4 regions of the Rhizobium sp. SL42 genome follow, and region 1 is predicted to be linked to each of the others. Evidence: riboswitches for the same ligand, from Rfam matches in the RefSeq annotation. Region 1 holds a riboswitch; each other region holds the start of a gene.
The links. Region 1 has a riboswitch for cobalamin ahead of bluB (5,6-dimethylbenzimidazole synthase). Riboswitches for the same ligand answer to the same signal wherever they lie in the genome.

Region 1 (4,094 bases):
ACAAGAACGGTTTCAAGAGCGTCGTGCTCGGCCTTTCGGGCGGGATCGATTCCGCCATCTGTGCGGCGATCGCCGTCGATGCGCTGGGCGAGGAACGGGTGCGCGCGGTCATGCTGCCGTATCGCTACACGTCGAAGGAGTCGTTTGCTGATGCCGAGGCCTGCGCACAGGCTCTGGGCTGCCATTACGATATCGTCCCGATCGCAGATCCGGTTGAGGGCTTCCTGTCCAGCCTGTCGGAAATGTTCGAGGGGACGGAGAGCGGGATCACCGAAGAGAACCTGCAGAGCCGCGCGCGCGGTACGATCCTCATGGCGATCTCCAACAAGTTCGGCTCGATGGTCGTCACCACGGGCAACAAGTCGGAAATGTCGGTCGGCTATGCGACGCTCTATGGCGACATGAATGGCGGCTTCAATCCGATCAAGGATCTGTACAAGATGCAGGTTTACGCGCTTTCCGCCTGGCGCAATGCTCATGTGCCGCCGGGTGCACTTGGGCCTTCCGGCCAGGTGATCCCGGCCAATATCCTGTCCAAGGCGCCTTCGGCCGAGCTTCGGCCAAACCAGACCGATCAGGATTCGCTACCGCCGTATCCGATGCTGGATGACATCCTGGAGTGCCTGGTTGAAAAGGAAATGGCCGTCGACGATATCGTGGCGCGGGGGCATGACATTGCCACGGTCCACCGCATCGAGCACCTGCTTTACCTTGCGGAGTACAAGCGGCGGCAATCGGCGCCGGGCGTCAAGATCACCCAGAAGAACTTTGGCCGCGACCGTCGCTATCCGATCACCAACCGTTTCCGCGATCGCTGAGCCCGTCTCTGATGGCTTGGACCAAGGGAGGAGAGCCTTTGCGCAGTTCCGTCGAGATCTACAATATCCGCACGCGACAGACACGTGTTGTCTGGCAGACGAGTGAACTGGTCGAGGCGCCAAACTGGTCGCCTGACGGTTCGTATCTGCTGATCAACGGCAATGGTCTGTTGTATCGGCTTTCGCCCGAGGGCGGCCAGGCGCCGTCCCTCCTCGACACAGGATTTGCCATTGAATGCAACAACGATCACGGCATCTCGCCTGACGGCTCGCTGGTGGTCATCTCGGACAAGACGGAGCACGGAAAGTCCTGCATCTACGTATTGCCTGCCGAAGGCGGTGTTCCGCGCCAGGTTACGTCGCGCCTGCCTTCCTACTGGCATGGCTGGTCGCCCGATGGTCGTCAGCTTGCCTATTGCGGTATTCGCGACGATGTCTTCGACATCTATTCGATTTCCGTCGATGGCGGCGAGGAGCGCCGACTGACTGAAGGCGAGGGTCGAAACGACGGCCCGGACTGGTCGGCCGATGGCAACTGGATCTATTTCAACTCCAGCCGAAGCGGCCTGATGCAGATCTGGCGCATGCATCCGGATGGCAGCGATGTCGAACGCATCACCTACAGCGATACGGGAGACTGGTTCCCGCATCCGTCACCGAAAGACGGCAAGGTTCTCTACCTCTCCTATGCGCCCGACGTCTTTGATCATCCGCGTGACCGCGAGGTCAGCCTTAGGCTGATGGACATGGACGGTGGTACCCAGGAAACGCTGTTCGAACTCTTTGGTGGGCAGGGTACGATCAACGTGCCGAACTGGTCGCCGGACGGCGCGGAATTCGCCTTCGTCCGCTATTTCCCCGTCAACGACTGAACGTCGTCGCAGGCTGGCGCTTGCGTCCTTCGGCGATCGGACTAAAACAAATCCTGTCAGGTGCCCGCAGCGATGCGGGAGAATCGGGAAGCCGGTGCAAATCCGGCACGTGCCCAACGCTGTGAGGCGGATGCACACGCAAGGGGAGACCCGGCCACTGGTGGACAAGACCGGGAAGGCGGCGTGTGCAGCGGATGCCAAGTCAGAAGACCGGCCTGATGCGATAGACTTGCCCGCGCGGACGGCGGGCGGTTGCGCATTGTTGGGGATTTGACGATGCACGACGAATCGAACGATTTTCTTGTCCGGGCCGGTTCCTTTTCCGTCGAGGAAAAGCAGGCCGTCTACCGGGCCATCCACACGCGCCGTGACGTGCGCGACCAGTTCCTTCCCGACCCCTTGCCGAATGACCTTGTCAGGCGTCTGCTCAGTGCCGCGCATGCCGCACCTTCAGTCGGTTTCATGCAGCCCTGGAATTTCCTGCTGGTGCGCGACGCCGTGCGTCGGCAGCTCATATGGGAGGCTTTTGACCGGGCAAATCGCGAAGCGGCGGCTATGTTCGATGAGGATAGGCAGGCCGCTTATCGGTCCTTGAAGCTTGAGGGTATCCGCAAGGCGCCGCTCGGCGTTTGCGTGACATGCGACCGCGACCGGGCCGGTCCCGTCGTTCTGGGGCGCACCCATAATTCACGCATGGACAGCTATTCCACCGTCTGTGCCATCCAGAATTTGTGGCTTGCTGCGCGCGCCGAAGGTGTCGGGCTCGGATGGGTGAGTATCTTTCAGGAAAGTGAGCTGAAGGGGATTCTGGATATTCCTGACGACATCGAGGTCGTCGGGTATCTGTGCCTCGGCTATGTAGATACGCTTTACGCGACACCGGAACTCGAGGTGAAAGGCTGGCGATCACGGTTGCCGCTTGACGAGTTGGTGTTTGAGGAGAGCTGGGGACTTCGGTCCGGAACCTTCGCCGTTGACGGTGCTACTCCTGCAGAGGCTGCGGACCTGGAGAGGCAGGATTTCTGAGATTGATGGTGCCCGTCACCGGCGGCAGGAATTGTGGACCCACTTTGCGTATATTGGCCGCACTGCCATCGTAGTCGCGCTCGACAGGCTGTGCCGCTGGTACCGCTGCGGCTACTGCAGGCGTCTTCGGCGCGATGGTGACGATCGACGACTGGTAGTCTGGAACGGGCGTGGGCGGTGTCGATCGCCTTTTCGCCTGTTCGTGATAGCGGGCCAGATCGCATCCACATTGCGGATTGTCACCGGCCGTGCGGTTGCGATAGGCGAAGGCGTTGGGCAGGTCGCGGTAGGGTCGCCCGCTGACCGCCGAAATCATCTCGGATGTTTCGCTGACCGCGGGTGCGTGGAAATACAGTTCCGTCTCGGTGTTTGGGCACATCTGCTGACACAGGCCGGCGTCATGTCCGAAATTCATCGCGGATGTGCTGGAGGAAATCGGAAAGAAGCCTCCGTCACAGGTGCGGACGCATAGTGTCCGGATATTGCCGGTCGGCAGTGCGGGTGGCTGGCCGGGGAGGGCCTCCAGCGAATTGCGGCTGACTTGATAGGGCTCCGCCAGCGTATCGAGATAAGGGACGCGCTCGGCTTCCTCGATATTGCCGCCAAAGGTATCATCAGTCTGCGCATTGCAGCCGTTTGCCTCGAGAGCGGAGGTCAGCCGGGCGCGAGCGTCTCTGCTCTCAGCCCCACCGGATCTGATTTCCTCCAGCTTGGCCACCAGAATGTCCTTGTTCGCCTCCATTCGGTCGAGCGCCGCGGAAAGGTCGCCGCAATCGTTACCGCCGTCCGGTCGCACGACGACCACTGAAGAGGTCAGGCAGCGCAGGCGTTTCTGGTCTTGCCTTGCCTTTCGCAGCTCCAGATTCTGCTGGGCAATCGCGCTGGCATAACTTTTGATTTCGGGGTTTTCACCGACGAATGCCGACACCTCGGCAAGCCGATCACGCAAGCGTTCGCAGACAACCGAAGCGGAGGCTGCATTCGGTACAATCCAGGCAAAGCACAGCGCTGCAGCGAGAAGTCCTAGTATTCTGGTCTGCAAATTCACTTTCCCGGTGAGTTCTCATGGATGCCGGTTGTTGGCTCCCGCTCCTATACTACCCGACCGAGAATACGCCAGTTAACGCTAAAGTAAAATGACGGTGCCGTCATAGACCGCCATCGGATCTCAAACGATGGCGGTCCATCCGGTTTAAGCGGCGCGTGCCGTTGTTAGTGTCATCGGGTGTTCGAGGACATTGCCCGAGATCGCGGCCACATGTTTCATCCGTTCGAGCAGACCCTCCGTCACGTCCCAAGCGATGGCAACGGCGTGAACGGAACCAATCCGCTGCGGATCGGAGATGCGCATACCGGGGCAACCCATGCGCTTGAACAT
Region 2 (4,094 bases), 1.8 Mb from region 1:
GGCCGGGTTTTCCTTCATGAAGGCAATCTTCTGATCGGCCGTCACATCGCCATAGTTGACGATGACGATCACTTGCGGATTGCGTTCGATGACCGGCTCCCATGAGATTTCCGTCCAGCTTTTCTCAACATCATCCATAATGTTGACGCCGCCGGCGGCCTCGATCATCGCAGTGGGAATTCCGTACCGGCCGGAGGTGAACGGCTTCTCCGTGCCTGAATCATAGACGAAGACGCGGACCGGCTCCTTCACCTCGCCGATACGGTTTCGGATCTCGGCCAAGCTACTTTCATAGCCGGCTACAAGCTCATTGGCGCGATCTTCGACGCCGAAGATCTTGCCGAGATTGACGAGATCGACAAACATATCGTTCATCGTCGGCTTGTCCTTTGCCATGATGTGAATGCAGGATTCCGTCAGTTCGTAAACCTTGATCTTGAAGGCATCGAGCGTCTCCGGGGTAACTTCGCCGCCCACTTTCATGCCGTAATTCCAACCGGCGAAATAGAAGTCGGCGTCGGCATTCAACAACACCTCCTTGGTCGGATATTTGGGTGACAGTTCGGGTAGCTCCTTGACGCCCTGCCTGATTTTTTCGTCCAGGGTCTTCCAGCCGGAGACGCCGGTGTAGCCAGCCATGTGGTCCTGAAGCTTCAATGCCAGCATCATCTCGGTCAGATTGACGTCGTTGGAAACTGCACGGCTTGGTGCGGCCTCGAATGTGACATCGCGGTTGCAACTCTTGACGGTCACCGGATAGGCAAGCGCCGAACTGGCGAACAGGGCGGAAACGAGGAAACCTGCGGTGGATGCGGCCAAGCGTCGGTAAGACATGTAAAATCCTTTTAAATCAGACTGTTTCGAGTGAAAACGAGAAGCGTGCCGTTCCGTTACCCGGCACCGGATGGGCCGTGGCCGCCACGCCGAAAGTGGCCGACACGGCATGGGATGTCAGAACATTGTCCGGCGTTCCGAACGCGGTCATGCGGCCATCGCGCATCAGCGCAACATGCGTTGCGAAATCACCGGCCAGGTTGATGTCGTGCAGCGTGGTGATGATGGTGAGCTTGAGCGTGCGCAACAGATTGAGAATCTCGAGCTGATGACGGATGTCGAGATGGTTGGTCGGCTCATCGAGAATGATGATCTCGGGCTTCTGGGTGAGAGCGCGGGCAACCAGCACGCGCTGCTTCTCGCCTCCCGACAGGGTGGAAAACTGGCGCGCGGCAAGATGCCTGAGATTCAGGTGTTCAAGCGCATGGGCAACCTCCTGGCGATCCTCGTCGGTCCAGCCGGTCAGGCCTTCGCGCCAGGGAATACGCCCCATCAACACCACGTCGCGAACGCTGAATGGAAAGTCTGCCGGCATCTCCTGGAGCACCACCGCAATCCGGCGCGCAACCTGCCGGGAACCGATTTGCCAGATGTCTTCACCGCCGACCTCGACCTTTCCCTCCCGCGGTGAGACGCCACGATACAGGCAGCGCAAAAGCGACGTCTTTCCAGCTCCATTCGGACCTATGATCGCAAGCCGATCTCCGGCATCCAGGGCGAAATTGACCCCTCGCACGAGAAAGTGGCCCGGTTTCGGCCCCCAGCCGAGATTGGAGACGGTGATTGATGTACCGGTCGCATCGCAGCTCACTGGAGACGCTCCCCAGACCGTTCAGAGACAAGAACGGAGGCCGGGATGCGCGCAAGAACCTTGCCGCCGAGCCCGCGGGGACGCTCTGCCTCCCGGGTCATGCCGTCGGGCCGTTCGCCGTAAAGTTTGGCGAATTCCACCAACGCTTCGATATCGGCATCAGGCTCTATATCACCGAACAGATAAGTGGCCTTGCCGCTTGCCTGGAAAGCGATGGTGCAAGGTCTCCAGCAGCCCGCCATGCAGACCGTGCCTTCAACCGCAAAGTCACGATTGGCAGACGCATCCATCTTTGACAGACACGCATTCAGGTGAGCGAGGAGCTTCAGTCCGGGCCGGCAAGCCGTGCCGGTGATTCGGCAATCCGTACAAACGGTTACCGTGTGTTGTTTCGCAGGCGCCATAATTCTCCCCCGTCGGTTATCTCCGGAGGCAAAATGGCATTGCAAAAAAAGCGCACAGACGCGCTGCTTTCAAGCCAGATCTTTTCCATCGGAACACCCCGTCCGTTGCGGTTTCTCTTCTGTGACGGCAGGTCTCCTGGCTCGCGGATATCTGCTGTCCATCGGCCTTCCCACGAGTCAACTCGCAGTGGCCTGGCGCTTTCGCACCACGATGGACGGCAATCCGCTTACAGTTGCGGGGGCAGCCACGGTTTTGGTCCCAATTGGGTCTTCCGCACCGTGTTCCCTATTAATCCCCTTGGAGTCATCCAATTGGGGAACCGTCGATCCAATGCTTAGGGCCTGACGGGGCATTCGGTCAAGCCTGCACATGGTGAGCACCACCCAATCCTGCTTCGTTTCGTAATGTAATATCGTTACGTATATGTCGATCAGATATTTTGTCCAGCAGATTCTGAAGACGGAGCAATTCCAATGGCCGCCAAGCTGCCGACACCGGGCGGAGGTTCGCGATCAAGTTGCAAATAAACCTGGAGGAATGCCTTACCTTCGAAGAGCGCTCGTCAGCGGCGTGCTTTTCAAGCGACTTCCCTGATACGCCTCTCAAAATACGGGCGCAGACAGGTCCGCCAAGCATATCTTCCGGGGAAGAGAATAGGCACATTCGTACATTTGCAGGAGTAGCCGATTTTTTTGTTCAAGGCCGTGTTTCGATCTCTTTCGCCTCGGCCGCGTAGACGCGCGCGTCGCCAGGCTGTTCAATGCCTGTGGTCCGCACATGCAGCCCGACGAAGGCCGCATCGTCCAATCTGGTTGTCCAGGCTCTCACCGGCCGCGGGCTGGTCGCGATGATGGAACGAGAACTCAATCCTGCATGGCCGATCACCTGAGCAATCCGGACGAATTCACTATCCACCAACTGGCCGTAATGGTTCAGCGCGAAATCCCGACCAGCAAGGATGTGGTCGATCTTCGCTTGCCGATCGATGATCCACGGCGGCGGCAACCGGATATCCGCCGCGCCGGCGATCTTCTCGATTGGCGGCCTGAAATTCCCCTGGAACAAGGGCTTCGCCACACAATCGACTGGTTCACACAAATCATCAAACCTGCAGATTTACATCCTGCAGGGCTTGAGGCGGCTTCGGCAATTTGACAGTCGCGGTTAAAGTTGGCAGCACTGATCTGGAAAGGGTGGTCCAATCTCGATGGCAAAGCGACAAGAAGGTCAAACTCGGCTCGATGATGCGGCAAGAGCAGGCTGGCTGTATTATGTCGCCGGTCGAACCCAGGACGAGATCGCGGTTGCAATGGGCATCTCGCGCCAGAGCGCGCAAAGGCTCGTGTCCCTGTCGGTTGCCGAGAAGCTGATCAAGGTACGGCTCGACCATCCGATTGCCGCCTGCCTGGAACTCGGAGAGGCGGTCAAAGACAAATACGGTCTCAGGCATGTCGAAATCGTCCCCAGTGATCCGGCCTCCGATTCGGCAACGGTTGGCGTGGCGGAGGCCGGCGCCGCCGAACTGGAACGATGGCTGAAACAGCCCGACCCGCTGGTTATCGCCATGGGAACGGGACGTACGCTACGTGCCATGGTCGATCAGCTCTCGCCCATGGAATGTCCGCAGCACAAGATTGTCTCGCTGACCGGCAATATCAGTCCGGACGGATCGGCCGCCTATTTCAACGTCATCTTTTCGATGGCAGATGCGGTCAAGGCCCGACATTTCCCCATGCCGCTCCCGGTTATCGTATCTTCGCGAGAAGAGCGCGATCTTCTGCATCGCCAGCCGCTGGTCGCCCCGACGATCGAACTTGGCAAATCATCCAACGCCGCCTTCGTCGGTATCGGCGAGATGACGCTCAATGCACCGCTCCTGCTGGACGGCTTTCTGCAGCGAGACGAGATGGAGGCACTGCTGACGGCAGGCGCGACTGGTGAAATCTGTGGCTGGATCTTTGGGCCGGATGGCCGTCTGCTTGACGACCCGGTCAACGAGCGAGTGGCAAGCCTTGCCATTCCCTCGCGTGACACCTCGACCGTC
Region 3 (4,094 bases), 1.4 Mb from region 1:
GATAAAGTGGGGAAAATCACGCCACGAAAAAGGGCGCACCCGACAAGCGGCGCGCCCTGATGATCGCCATCGTCTGGCAGAGATCACGCTTCGATTTCGATATCGCCCTTCGGCCGCGAACAGCAGGCGAGGATGTAGCCCTCGTCGATTTCCTCGTCGAGGATGCCGCCATTGTGTTCCATCTCGACCTCGCCGGAAATCTTGAGCACCTTGCAGGTGCCGCAGAGGCCGGATTCGCATGCCGCACCGATGCGCACGCCGGAGGAGCGGGCTGCCTGAAGTACCGTATGGCCTGGCGCGCAGAGTCCGTTCTTGCCGGACATGGCAAACGTGACCTTGGTCGGCTGCTCGCCATCCGAATGATCGGCAACGACGATCGGCGGCTGCGGCTTGGCCGGCTGGAAAGTCTCCTCGTGATACTGGCTCATGTCGAAGCCGGCACCGGACAGGGCCTCGCGCACCGTCGCCATGAACGGCTCAGGCCCGCAACAGAAGACCGTGCGTTCGAGAAAATCCGGGGCCAGAAGCGCGATCTTCGCCTTGTCGATACGGCCCTTCAAGCCTGACCAAAGCTGGCCTCGGCCGAGCTGTTCGATGATGAAGCCGAGCGTGAAATGCGGCATGTCGCGCGCCTTGGCTTCCAGTTCCCAACGAAAGATGATGTCGTCGGGCGAGCGGGCACAATGCAGGAAGGCGATGTCGCTGTCGGGCGAGCGGTCGCCCATGTCGCGGCTCATCGACATCATCGGAGTGATGCCGGAGCCGGCCGAGATGAACAGGTATTTCCGGCCCGGATGACGGGCATAGGAGAAATCGCCGAGCGGGCCGATCGCCTTCAGTGCCATGCCGGGCTTCAGGTTGTCGAACATCCAGCGCGTCCCGATCGAGTCCTTCTGCGCCTTGACCGTGATCGCGATCGTGTAGGGCCGCGACGGGCTGGACGACAGCGTATAGGTGCGCATCACCGGCTCGTTCGAGACCGGGATCTCCAGCGTAACGAACTGGCCGGGCTGATAGCGGAACCACAGGCCCGGCTTGTTCGGCCGGAAGGTGAACGTCATCACGTCGGGGGCTTCCGGCGTGACGGCGACGCATTCCAGCAGATGCTCCCGGTCGGACCAGGGGCGCATTTCATCAACGTGGCGATAGGGAGCGAGCATCATGTTCATCTCACGCGACCGCGGACAGGCGAGTCTTTTCACCCTGGAGACGGTTGATCATGAAGGTCGTGTACCAGTCGACGAACTGCATGACGCCACCTTCATGCTCGACCGAATAGGGGCCAGGCTCATAAGCCGGGGACCGGATGCCGAAGGCATTTTCCTCGACGATCGAGCGGTCCTGGTCATTGGTCATTTCCCAGACATGGGTCAGTTCCTCGAGGTCATAGTCGACGCCTTCGACTGCGTCCTTGTGTACCAGCCACGTGGTGGTGACGGCCGTCTCTTCGGCAGACAGGGGGGTGACGCGGAATGAGATCGCGTGATCGACGAGAATGTGGTTCCAGGTCGACGGATAGTGGAACAGAAGCATGGTGCCAATGTGCGAGGTCGAGACGTCGTCGGACAGCGGCCGCCTGACGGCGCGCTTGCCGGACATCGTGTAGCTCTCGGCTTCCTGGATCAGCGGCATGCGGGCGGTGCGGAACTGGCCGCTCGGGTCGATCTTGAACGTGCTCGGCAGGCCTGCGGCCTCGCAACGCAGCCAGTGTTCGGCGATGACCGGATCGTCACCGGCGCCCTGGACGCCGGTTGCCGTCGGGGCTTCCGGGTAGGTGCGGCAGAGTTCAGGATGGTTGCTGGCGCAGTGGTAGCACTCGCGGTTGTTCTCCCAGACGAGCTTCCAGTTGCCCTTTTCGATGATCGTGCTGCGATGAGCGACCTTGGCCTCTGACAGCCGATGCGGCTTCATGTAGGGTTCGATCGATGCACGGACCGGTGCGAAATCGGCAGGCTCGTTGGCGAGGCAGATGAAGATGTAACCGCCTACACTTTCGCAATGAACAGGCTTCAGACCGAACTCGTTCTTGTCGAAGGTTTCACCCATCTGGCGGGCGAAGACCAGCGAGCCGTCGAGATCATAGGTCCAGTTGTGATAGGGACAGACGAGCTTGGCGGAGGCGCCGCGGTCCGAGGTGCAGACGCGGTGACCGCGGTGGCGGCAGGTATTGTGGAAGGCGCGGATCACCTGGTCCTTGCCGCGTACCATGACGATCGGATAGTCGCCGACCTGGGCGGTGAAATAGTTGCCGGCGCGCGGGATCTCGCAGTCATGGCCGATAAACAGCCAGTCGCGATACCAGATCTGCTCCATGTCGAGCTTGAAATAATCCTGATCGATGTAGAAAGGCTGCTCCAGGCTGAAGCCTTCCCGGCGGTTCTTCAACTGCCGCAATACCGTGCTGTGCAGATCCATGTCGTCCTCGTTCGTTTCACCGGCGATGGAACAGGAGCGCAGCACCAATCGACCCGAAAAGGGCGATCACGGCTATCTCCGGTCGCCCACCGCGACCTCAAATATCATTGCTTCAAGGCTGGTTTCCGGGCTCTGGAGACGTCCGTTGCCAGACACGTTCGGCGCCTTCCCAGGACCTTCCCAGTGGCCTTTTGCCGTTACGTCTATCTCCACCACCGTTGCGGGGGCAGCGCCGGATTTTGACCGGCTTCCCGATTTCCCACCCTCCCTAGCAGGGCGGCACCTCGAGCTTGCAGATATCTAAACACAGGCGGCAGTCCGGTACTGCGTTGCGAAACGACACCGCCGGGAATGTTTGCGACATGCCCGCGCAAAGGCGCAAAAAGCGCGCCCCTCAAAAATGATGTGTATTTTCTTGGAGATAGAGGAGATCGGTGGCGCCCGAAACTATTGCAATGGCGCAAAATGACAATTCGAGGCGATTGGCCGCCAATGTCTGTCGCACCCGGAAGAAATCATCAGAGCGGAACGAGTTGCGTCAACCAACGTGCACTGCGGCAAGCCTCGCGAAACCTCAAGAGGTCACAGTGCCTGCAAATCATGATTAACCATGTCGCTGTAATATCGGCGTACCGAGCCAGTAACCGTCAGAGCCTCGACATGCAAAAACTTCGATATTACGCGGCCCCGAGAGTCCCCGACAAAAGCGCGACCGCGAGCAAGGCCGCGCACACGGAATTCCTGCGCACCGGCCGTATCTCGCGCCATCGCGATGACTGGCTGGCGGAGGAAAAGCGCTACCTCACCTATGCGGAGGTTGCCGTTCGCACCGGACGCCGGCTGGAAACGGCGGCGGAGACCACCCACAGCCGGATCAACGGCTTCCACCGGTCGATCCAGTTTCCGAAGATGATCTTCCACAAGACCCTCGATGACAGTCCGCATCTCGGCTACTGTCACGTCACGGCGGCGCGCACCAACTTCGCCCAATATGCCGACGTGAAATGGGCCTTCTACATTGCCAATTTCTTTGCCGAAATCGGCGGGACCGAGCAGTTCTTCGAACAGATCCGGCAAAGCTACACGCGCATGTATTTTGCCGTGGCGATCAAGCCGGAGACCGAGCAGAAGGCGATGGTGGTCGACAGGTCGATCCGTGACAACGGCTTGCTGTTTCGCACCCACGATCCGAAGGAAGCGCTGCGCAACGTGCTGATGCTCGGCGCGCGGGATACGGAAATTCGTAAGATCATCGCCAAGCTTTAGACGCCGGGCCCTCTCGCTGTCAGGCGCCGAAGCCGCCGACCGGCTTGTTCTTGTAGATCAGCCAGTCCTTGGAGGCATAGTCGTTGGCGCCGTAGATCGTGACGGTATCGCCGCCATTGGCCTTGGATGTCGACAGCGCCTTCTCGGCGAAATTGGTGAAGTCGAAGGCGTTCGGCGCCTGCTCGGAAAAACACACCCCGAAGGACATGGCCATCTGGCCCGGAGCGCGGCCGGTCGAGGAGCCGACAAAGGCCGTGGCCTTCAGCTTGGCGCGCACCAGCTCGATGACGCGGCTGACCTCATCCTCGTCGGACGTGTAGAGCAACAGCCCGAAGCGGCCGGCATCGAAGCGGCAGGCAAGATCGCCGCCGCCGGAAACCGCTTCCAGAACCTTGGCAACCTGCATCAGGAAA
Region 4 (4,094 bases), on a different replicon from region 1:
ACGTGTTCGCCGCATGCTTGCGGTCTGCGCGGCCGGGCGAATTCTCAATCCCGTTACCGCACGGAGCCAGGTGATCGGTGCAATGACAATGGGTGTCGGCGGCGCCTTGTCGGAAGAACTCGCGGTCGATCGTCGCCGGGGCTTTTTCGTCAACCACGATCTCGCCGGCTACGAGGTGCCGGTCCACGCCGACATACCTCATCAGGATGTCATCTTCCTGGACGAAGTGGATCCATATTCATCTCCGATGAAGGCAAAAGGTGTCGGAGAGCTCGGCTTGTGTGGTGTCTCGGCTGCGATCGCCAATGCGATCTACAATGCCACGAGGGTGAGGGTCAGGCACTATCCTATCACGCTCGACAAGCTGATCGGTGGCCTTCCGGACATTGCCTGAAGCGGACAAGGGCGACCTGCCGCCTGAGGTCGCCTGAACCGGCACATGGACGGATGCAAACTGATCGCATCCCTGAAGGCATGTGGCGGTGCCGTTTCAGCCCTGACGCGCGCGAAGCTGTTGCACCAGCTCCGGCACGCTTCGCGGCAGGTCGCCGTCTTGCGAAATCAGTCCGCTGTTTCGCAATTCGCTCGACAGCTGATAGATGAGGGGAAGGCGCAAATCGGTGTCTTGCTGGAAGTTGCTTTCACCGAACACATGTTCAGCGCGCCCTTCCATGATGATTTTGCCTCTGGCGAAGACTGCGACCTGATCGGCCCAATTGTAGGCGATATCCATGTCATGCGTGGCAATCACCACGGCAACGCCCTGCGTCGCAAGGCTTCGCAGGGTCTCGCAGAGTTCGTCGACCGATTTCGGGTCAAGGCCGGCGGTCGGTTCGTCGAGAAGAAGAACAGCGGGCGACATGGCCAATACGCCGGCGATGGCAACCCGCTTGCGCTGCCCGAAGCTCAGCAAATGCGTCGGTCGATGCGACAGCGCTTCGATCCCCATGACGGCGAGCGCCTCCTGTACCCGTGTCCGGGCTTCGCTCACCGAAAGGCCGAGATTGAGCGGCCCGAACGACACATCTTCGAAGACGGTCGCGGCAAAAAGTTGATCGTCGGGATCCTGCAACACCAGTCCGACCTGCGACCGGAGCTCGACGAGGCCTTTGCGGCTGTAGCTGACCGGATTGCCATTGAGCAGGACTTCGCCGGCGGCAGGTTTGAACGTGCCGTTCAGCGTCGACAGCAGGGTCGACTTACCAGCACCGTTCGCACCAAGGATCGCCATGATTTCTCGCCGGTTCACCACAAGGGAGGCCTGGTCGAGCGCCCGGGTCCCGTCGTCGTAGCTGAAATCGACAGCGCGTGCCTGCAGGATCATGGGGCGCACCACATCAAGACGGCAACCGAGCCCAGAAGGCAGGTGATCATCAGCAACCGCACGTTCGATGCCGGCTGTTCCACCGAAATGAAGTTCAGACGGCCACCATAGCCTCTCGCTGCGAGGCCCGCCTCTATGCGCTGGGCGCGTCCGAGCACTCGCGGCAGCAGGGATGCGAGCAAAAGACCGTTGGACGTTAGCATCCGCCGGTTGCTGGTATAGCCCAATCGGGAACCGAGCGATTGTTGGCCGGCCTCAAGACAATCCAGCAGCAGCCAGATGAGCCTGAACATTGCCATGGCGATATCGGACAATTCCGCATTCAGGCCCATCCGCTGCAGCAATTGAACGATGCTGGAGAGAGGCGTGGTCAATGCCAGAAGCAGCAGGGCCGCAATGCAGGTGGTGCTTCTGAGTGCCACGAAACCTGCAGAATAGGCAGCATCCGTGGAGACAAGCGACAATGTCGGAACAAATCCGACCATCCTGACGGAGACGAGTTGCGCCAGTGTTCCCGTGATGATGAACAGCATGGGGACGCGGGCAGCCTTGAATATGTCGTGCAGCCGCAGTCCGGGGCCTGTCTTCATCAATGCCAGTATCGCGATCAGCAGGCCGATCTGGCCTGTCCATCCGACAGAATCCAGCGAGATGATCATAAGGCCGACGGCAAGCAGAAGCTTTTCACCGGTGGCGTAGTGTCGCCACCGGTTGGTCTGGGCACAGCGATCGATCGCACGCATCGTCTACTTGATATCCGGGCGCTTTGCCGGCGACGAGCGACGACCGAAATAGAAGCCGACGAGACCTGCGCCAAGTGCTGCCTGCAGAGCAAACAGCAGGCTTTCGATCTCGCCGCTCGGCGGCTCCCACAAAGGCGCAGCCCAGGGCGTGTAGTCTGGCTGAATTTCGGTGATGGCGGCTTCAGCTTCGCCGTCCGCACCGGCAAATTCGGCGTCTCCGCCATGGTGAATGATCAACGGCAGGATTGCCAGGGCGATGACCGCAAACAACATCCAGAGGTTACGTTTCAGCATGATCAGGCCTTCGCGGTAAAGATGTTGAGGGCGTTCAGTTCGCCGCGGCTGTATCGCTGCAGCAGGTTGAAGACGATGACCGTCAACAGGCCTTCGCTGATGGCCAATGGCACCTGCGTGACCGCAAAAATACCCAGAAATTTCGCAGCAGCGCCTGTGATGCCCGATACCGGATCCGGAAATGCGAGAGCGAGCTGCAGAGAGGTCGTCACATAGGTCGCCAGGTCACCAAGCGTCGCAGCGACAAAGATCGCGATTGCGCCGCTGAAGCCGGCACCTGTTATGCCCCTGAAGAGGCCATAGGCGACAAATGGACCAACGATGGCCATGGAGAAGATATTGGCGCCCAGCGTGGTCAGTCCGCCATGTGCCAGTAGCAAAGCCTGAAACAGAAGGACAATCGTCCCGAGCACGGTGGTGACCGTGGGGCCGAACAGCGATGCCGCAAGCCCGGTTCCCGTCGGATGCGAGCAGCTCCCGGTAACAGACGGGATCTTGAGCGCAGACAAGACGAATACATAGGCGCCGGATGCTGCCATCAAAAGCTTGATTTCCGGTTTTTCACGCACAAGCGTGACAATGCGCCGGGCGCCATAAATCACAAATGGCGCGGAAATCGCGCCCCAGCCGACTGCGTGCGCGGCCGGCAAATAGCCTTCCATAATATGCATGGCATAACCCTCTACCGCGCCCACCGCGCGGCTCGAACAAACACCACGGATGTCGTGGCCCAGCGATGGCAGGTCTCCTGGCTCACGGGTCTTGGCTCAGTCCGCCTTATCAGCCGCAATATCGGCCAATGGCATCGTTGGACATCGCTCACCGCTTACAGTTGCGGGGGCAGCCACGGTTTTGGTCCCTGATGGGTAGTCCGCACCGTGTTCCCTTTTCATCCGCCGTCGTTTCATCGGGCGGAACCATCAAAGAAAGCATTATGCGCCACACGGCTAGAACGCAACGCAGAGGCGGAGAAATAATGCGCAAGTCCACGCCGCCGGACAGCGAATATGGTCTAGCAGCCGTCAATGGCTGCCGCGAAAGGCAAGCGCGTTCGTAAATTGTCACATTCAGCCGGGTTGTCCCAGCCCCGCCGGACATCTCGCGCCTGACCGCTTGGCCACCTGTCCTTGGTTTCAATAACCCAGGGGAATAGATAGCCTCAATTATACTATTAGACGGCATTCACTCGTTCACGCATATTGCTGTCATCGAGCCAGAGATGTGCATCCTCCCAAGCTGAACTTATCTGCGTAACTCGAAGCAAAAATAATGGGGAACTCAATGTCCAACATGCGTAATTGCCTGACATCAAACGTTGGTGCCGCGATCCTGGTGGCAACAGCATTCTGTAGTCCCGTCCTTGCCGACGGCTTTGATACTTCGGGTATCAAGGTCGATGCCGCGCTGGCTGCGCGCCTTCCCGCCAAGATCAAGTCGGCCGGTGTGATTTCGATCGGCTCCGATACAGCCTATGCTCCCTGGGAATATCTCAGCGAGAAGGACGGCCAGACGCCAGAAGGCATCGATGTCGACATCGCCAATGCCATCGGTGCGAAACTCGGCGTCAAGATCGACTTCCAGACATCAGCCTTCGATGCCATCCTGCCCGCACTCGGGACCAAATTCGATCTCGGCGTCTCCGCTTTCACGATCAGCAACGAGCGGATGAAGGTGGTAAATTTCGTCAGCTATTCCGACAGCGGAAGCTTGTGGGCCGTCAAGGCCGGTAATCC

Region 2: another riboswitch for cobalamin. It lies ahead of IM739_RS03200 (DUF1636 family protein); the one in region 1 lies ahead of bluB (5,6-dimethylbenzimidazole synthase).
Region 3: another riboswitch for cobalamin. It lies ahead of IM739_RS07440 (aromatic ring-hydroxylating oxygenase subunit alpha); the one in region 1 lies ahead of bluB (5,6-dimethylbenzimidazole synthase).
Region 4: another riboswitch for cobalamin. It lies ahead of IM739_RS19325 (energy-coupling factor ABC transporter permease); the one in region 1 lies ahead of bluB (5,6-dimethylbenzimidazole synthase).

Annotation. Positions count from the first base shown of each region.
Region 1 is NZ_CP063397.1:2,976,370-2,980,463, reverse strand. Features, by position in the region: gene IM739_RS14110 (NAD+ synthase) at 1-818, shown strand, start outside; gene IM739_RS14105 (TolB family protein) at 857-1,690, shown strand; cobalamin riboswitch at 1,732-1,923, shown strand; gene bluB (5,6-dimethylbenzimidazole synthase) at 1,967-2,716, shown strand; gene IM739_RS14095 (DUF2865 domain-containing protein) at 2,673-3,758, opposite strand; gene IM739_RS14090 (acyl-homoserine-lactone synthase) at 3,909-4,094, opposite strand, start outside.
Region 2 is NZ_CP063397.1:717,844-721,937, reverse strand. Features, by position in the region: gene IM739_RS03210 (ABC transporter substrate-binding protein) at 1-834, opposite strand, end outside; gene IM739_RS03205 (ABC transporter ATP-binding protein) at 851-1,645, opposite strand; gene IM739_RS03200 (DUF1636 family protein) at 1,642-2,049, opposite strand; cobalamin riboswitch at 2,159-2,389, opposite strand; gene IM739_RS03195 (hypothetical protein) at 2,747-3,115, opposite strand; gene IM739_RS03190 (sugar-binding transcriptional regulator) at 3,258-4,094, shown strand, end outside.
Region 3 is NZ_CP063397.1:1,600,741-1,604,834, reverse strand. Features, by position in the region: gene IM739_RS07445 (hybrid-cluster NAD(P)-dependent oxidoreductase) at 84-1,169, opposite strand; gene IM739_RS07440 (aromatic ring-hydroxylating oxygenase subunit alpha) at 1,171-2,415, opposite strand; cobalamin riboswitch at 2,515-2,717, opposite strand; gene IM739_RS07435 (DUF6656 family protein) at 3,076-3,681, shown strand; gene IM739_RS07430 (GGDEF domain-containing protein) at 3,701-4,094, opposite strand, start outside.
Region 4 is NZ_CP063398.1:34,453-38,546, reverse strand. Features, by position in the region: gene paoC (aldehyde oxidoreductase molybdenum-binding subunit PaoC) at 1-394, shown strand, start outside; gene IM739_RS19340 (energy-coupling factor ABC transporter ATP-binding protein) at 491-1,324, opposite strand; gene IM739_RS19335 (CbiQ family ECF transporter T component) at 1,321-2,067, opposite strand; gene IM739_RS19330 (energy-coupling factor ABC transporter substrate-binding protein) at 2,071-2,361, opposite strand; gene IM739_RS19325 (energy-coupling factor ABC transporter permease) at 2,364-3,032, opposite strand; cobalamin riboswitch at 3,083-3,298, opposite strand; gene IM739_RS19320 (ABC transporter substrate-binding protein) at 3,643-4,094, shown strand, end outside.